DNA from 2 places in the Paenibacillus swuensis genome. Region 1 is predicted to be linked to the other one. Evidence: riboswitches for the same ligand, from Rfam matches in the RefSeq annotation. Region 1 holds a riboswitch; the other holds the start of a gene.
The links. A riboswitch is a leader RNA that binds a small molecule or an ion and turns the genes downstream of it on or off. The one in region 1 is predicted to bind FMN.
Positions count from the first base shown of each region.

Region 2: linked by a shared signal. The riboswitch ahead of SY83_RS03480 (DMT family transporter) and the one ahead of ribD (bifunctional diaminohydroxyphosphoribosylaminopyrimidine deaminase/5-amino-6-(5-phosphoribosylamino)uracil reductase RibD) in region 1 are both predicted to bind FMN.

Region 1 covers NZ_CP011388.1:4,194,376-4,196,768, reverse strand. Annotated here, with positions in the region: gene SY83_RS18850 (phosphotransferase family protein) at 1-327, shown strand, start outside; gene SY83_RS18845 (peptidylprolyl isomerase) at 413-856, shown strand; FMN riboswitch at 994-1,166, shown strand; gene ribD (bifunctional diaminohydroxyphosphoribosylaminopyrimidine deaminase/5-amino-6-(5-phosphoribosylamino)uracil reductase RibD) at 1,501-2,393, shown strand, end outside.
Region 2 covers NZ_CP011388.1:811,315-813,707, forward strand. Annotated here, with positions in the region: gene rbsK (ribokinase) at 1-261, opposite strand, end outside; gene SY83_RS03475 (AraC family transcriptional regulator) at 451-1,230, shown strand; FMN riboswitch at 1,279-1,424, shown strand; gene SY83_RS03480 (DMT family transporter) at 1,562-2,393, shown strand, end outside.

The sequences.
Region 1 (2,393 bases):
AATGGACAAGTCACAGGGGTAGTTGATTGGGTCAATGCCTGCAACGGACCTCTGGCTGCCGACACCGGGCATTGCCGCATTAATCTGGCATTGTTATACGGCGTGAAAGAGGCGGATCGATTTCTACACTATTACAGGGAATTCATGGGAAAGGATGACCCCTATCACCCTTATTGGGATCTGGTCTCATTGGGTGATGGGGTAGAGGGACCTCCGCAGGTTTATAAGGGTTGGACGGACTTGGGATTGACGGGACTCAGCAATCAACTCATGGCGGAGAGGCTGGATCAGTATCTGGTCAGTGTCATAAAACGAATGCGGATTTGAGCCGCCAAGGTTTATATAGTATGATAGGTTTGGCAGTTCAATCGGAAATCCGCAGCGATTTCAAACTATGGAGGTACATATACTTATGAAGAAAAAAGGATCCATTAAATTAAAAAACGGCGGCGAAGTCGTTATCGAGTTTTATCCGGAAGAAGCGCCAAACACGGTGAATAACTTCGAAACGCTTGCCAACAGCGGTTTTTACAACGGTCTAACTTTTCACCGTGTGATCAAAGGATTCGTAGCTCAGGGCGGTTGCCCGAACGGTACAGGCGCCGGCGGCCCCGGATACACGATCAAATGTGAAGTGAAAACAAACACTAGCAAGCATGAGCGCGGTACGCTCTCCATGGCGCATGCGGGACGCGATACAGGCGGAAGCCAGTTCTTTATCTGCTACGAGCCTCAACCTCACTTGGACGGGAACCACACCGTTTTCGGTAAAGTAATCAGCGGCATGGAGCTTATTGATGCGGCTAAACAAGGCGACATCATGGAAGAAGTTAAAGTTTGGAACGAAGAAGAGTAAGACAAGCTCATGTGATTGTTGAAAGTCCCGGGACAGCATTCGCTGGATCCGGGCTTTTTCTTATGTGTTCCGAAGTTGCGGCTTCCCATCCCACACGAAAAACGGTATAATAAGTCCATTCTACAATTTCATATTCGCATTTCCTTCGGGGTCGGGTGAAATTCCCAACCGGCGGTGATGCTTGAAGCGGCTGAACTGCCGAGGCAAGCTAAGTCCGTGACCCGATATGCCGAGTGTTTCTGTTCGGTGTAGCGGTGGACTCGGTGTGAATCCGAGACCGACAGTACAGTCTGGATGGGAGAAGGAAAACGCAGACAAACGAACATCTAATGATGGATTGTGCTTTTTTTCACATCTGAACGGGGACACCTGTTTTTTGTGAGCATGAATTCGGATTCATCAGGTACCGTCATAAGTGTAAGAACCGTTGCAACCGTGATTCTACGACACCAAGTCATAATTTTTTAATTTGTGAACCGTGTCCTGAAAGTGATGTTGCGGAGGTCTTTCCATTTCGTCTTTGCGTTGTTTTCTCTTGTCATGAATAAACCTCTTCGGGATGAATGTCTCCAAGGGGTTTTTGTTTTGTCAGGAAGAAATGGCATGTCTTATTCACAGAGAGGAGCGGTAACAACATGGCGCATATGGATACTTTAAATGATGAATTCTATATGAAGCTGGCTGTGCAGATGGCGGCGTCCGCTCAAGGCCAAACGGGAGTCAATCCCGTAGTCGGCTGCGTCCTTGTTAAGGATGGCCGAGTAGTCGGGATGGGCGCCCATCTTCAGATGGGTACCGCGCACGCGGAAGTGCATGCTTTGGATATGGCCGGCGCGCTGGCCGAGGGGGCCACAGCGTATGTAACACTGGAGCCGTGCAGCCACCACGGCCGCACCCCGCCGTGTGCGGAGCGCCTGATCGCGGATCGTGTCAAGCGGGTCGTCATCGCCACAACGGATCCGAATCCGCTCGTTGCCGGACGCGGTGTGGAGCTGCTTAGAGCGCATGGCGTGCAAGTGGATGTAGGCGTTATGGAAGCGGAGGCGCGCGAGTTGAACGAAGCGTTCAACAAGTACATCGTGACGCGCATGCCGTTCGTCACGCTGAAGACCGCGTCCACGCTGGACGGCAAGATCGCCACGCGCACCGGGCAGAGCAAATGGATCAGCGGCGAAGCCAGCCGGGAGGCGGTTCACACGCTGCGTCATCGTCATCAGGCCATCATGGTCGGAGCGACCACGGTGGCCCTTGACGATCCGCAGCTGACGACCCGCCTGCCCGTTCCGGGGCTGCACCCGATCCGCGTCGTCGTCGACTCCACCCTTCGCATCCCGTTGGATGCGAGGGTGGTGACCGACGGCCTGGCGCCGACGATCGTGCTCACCACGGAACGGGCAGCCCCTGCGAAGGCCGCTGCCCTTGCCGCGCGGGGCGTCACCGTGCTTCGCTGCGGCGACGCCCCGCGGGTGGATCTCGCGCTCGCGATGCGAGCCTTAAGCGAGCGCGAGATCGGGTCTGTCCTCCTGGAAGGCGGAGG
Region 2 (2,393 bases), 1.6 Mb from region 1:
CGCAATCGTATCCGTAGCGATGCCGTGCTTCTCCATCTGCCGGACAATCGCGTCTCCGAAGCCGTCTTCTCCCACGGCTCCGATCATGGTGACTTGCGCCCCCAGCTTCGCGCAACCGATTGCTTGGTTCGCACCCTTTCCTCCCGGAATGGTGTGAATTCCTTCACCCATGACGGTTTCGCCGGTCTTCGGCATCCGTTGCATGGAAACCACCAAATCCATATTCAGACTTCCGATGACTACAATGTGTGGCTTTTTCATCTGAAACTTCTCCTTCATCAGTTGATTCCTTGCTGGAATCGTTTTATGATATGGCTATACCTTGTAAGCGCGATCTTCGTAACTATCTAGAATTTTAAAGGATTATCCAACATTTCATTTATACGATTTGGCTTATTAACTTATAGGATTTGGCTAAGATAACGCATCATTAAGATTGGGGATGAAGATATGATTGCTCGTGTGGATTTTGTGTTTACCGCAACCCGGCCAGCCGCGACTTATGTCGGATTGCACCAGCACAGTTGTCATGAATTGGTTTACTATGCCTCGGGTACAGGCAAGACACAAATCGAGAACACAAAGCGCGAGTACCACCCGAATCACTATGCACTCGTTACCGCAGGAACGCCTCATGACGAGCAACGTTTTGAACATACGAACGTAATTTGTGTAGGTTTCCATCTGGAAGGCCAGGAGCTGCCCTTACTTCGCAATTCGCTGTACGCCGACATGACTCACCTCCCTGTTCTGCGCTCACTGCAAGACATGTTAACGGAAATGCAGTCGCAGCAAGCCTACCAAACCCATAAATTAAATGCCCTGATGAGCATGATCGTCATCGATCATTTGCGGATGGCCGCGCCAGCGGATTTCGGTCATAACCAGGATAACTTCGGGTACACCCGCAACTTTATGGACGAAAATTTCAACCAGAAGATGACATTGGAAAGTCTTGCGGCCATGGCTGGCTACAGTTCCGACCACTTTCGGCATCAGTTCAAGACCAAGTTCGGCCTCTCCCCCATGCAATACCTGCTCAACAAACGGCTGGAGAATGCCCGGCGGCTACTGCTCTATTCCAACTTGTCCGTGACTTCCATCGCAATGGAGTGCGGTTTTTCCACAGATGCGCAATTTTGTACTCTATTCAAAAGAGAGCAAGGCACCTCCCCGCGCGCATTCCGCCAACGGTCCGAGGAGAAAGAAGTGTGGGGCGGCCAGAATTAGCCTGTTGTGATCTTGAGTTTATTTGTGATATTATTCACTTAACTGAATATGAACCTTCGGGGCAGGGTGTAATTCCCTACCGGCGGTGAGGATGCGTTCGTGCGTCTAAGCCCGCGACTCCCGGTGTAACAGCCGGGACTGATTTGGTGAAATTCCAAGGCCGACGGTGAAAGTCCGGATGGGAGAAGGTTATAACAGCTTGTTGTTTATTGAATTTATTCAATGAACTGCAAGTTTGTTTGTCAATGCCCCTGCGGAATGCTTCATCCCGCGGGGGCTTTGTACTTCAACAGAAGGTTCAATTCGAATACATCCTTTAGGAGGTTACGAATTGGCAAACGCATCGAATGTCATTGGCAGCAAGAAAGGCACAGGCAACGCGTTCAACATCCGCGGGATCAACGGCATCTGGTATGTCGCGCTGGGTGCCGTCTTGTGGGGAGTGGATCCGCTTTTCCGGATTCTGTTGTTAAAGAGCTTCACCTCCGCTCAAATTGTGTTCATTGAACACGTATTATTGGCTTGTTACGCGGTGCCTGTGTTTATGAAATACCGTCATGCTTTAGCCGGCAAGATTACGCTCGCCGTGATCGGCGCCCTGCTCTTTATATCCTGGGGCGGCTCGGCCGTCGCCACCATCCTGTTCACCTCAGCGTTCGCGCACGGCAATGCGAATGCGGTGCTACTGCTGCAGAAGCTTCAGCCGCTGTTTGCGATTGTGTTAGCCCGTTTTCTGTTGAAAGAGGCGTTACCGCCTAAGTTCTCCGCCTATATTGCTGTAGCCATTATCGGTACTTATTTATTAACGTTCGGTTTCGCCTTGCCTGACTTAGGGTGGAGCGATCTCGGCACGCTAAGCTGTCTGTTCTCCATCATGGCGGCCATGCTGTGGGGCGGTTCGACGGTGATGGGGAAATTTTTGCTCCAAAAAGATTTCAGCTTTCACCTTGTGACCGCGATGCGTTTCCTGTTAGCTCTTCCCCTGTTGCTGGGGATTATGGTGGCGAGCGGTGACGCTTTTCACCTGAACAGCGAAGCGAATATCGCATTTCTGATCGTCAACTTGCTGTTTCAAGCCTTCTTTCCCGGTTTGCTCAGCATGCTGCTCTATTATAAAGGGCTGTCCTCCACGAAAGCGTCCATGGCCACGCTCGCCGAGCTTG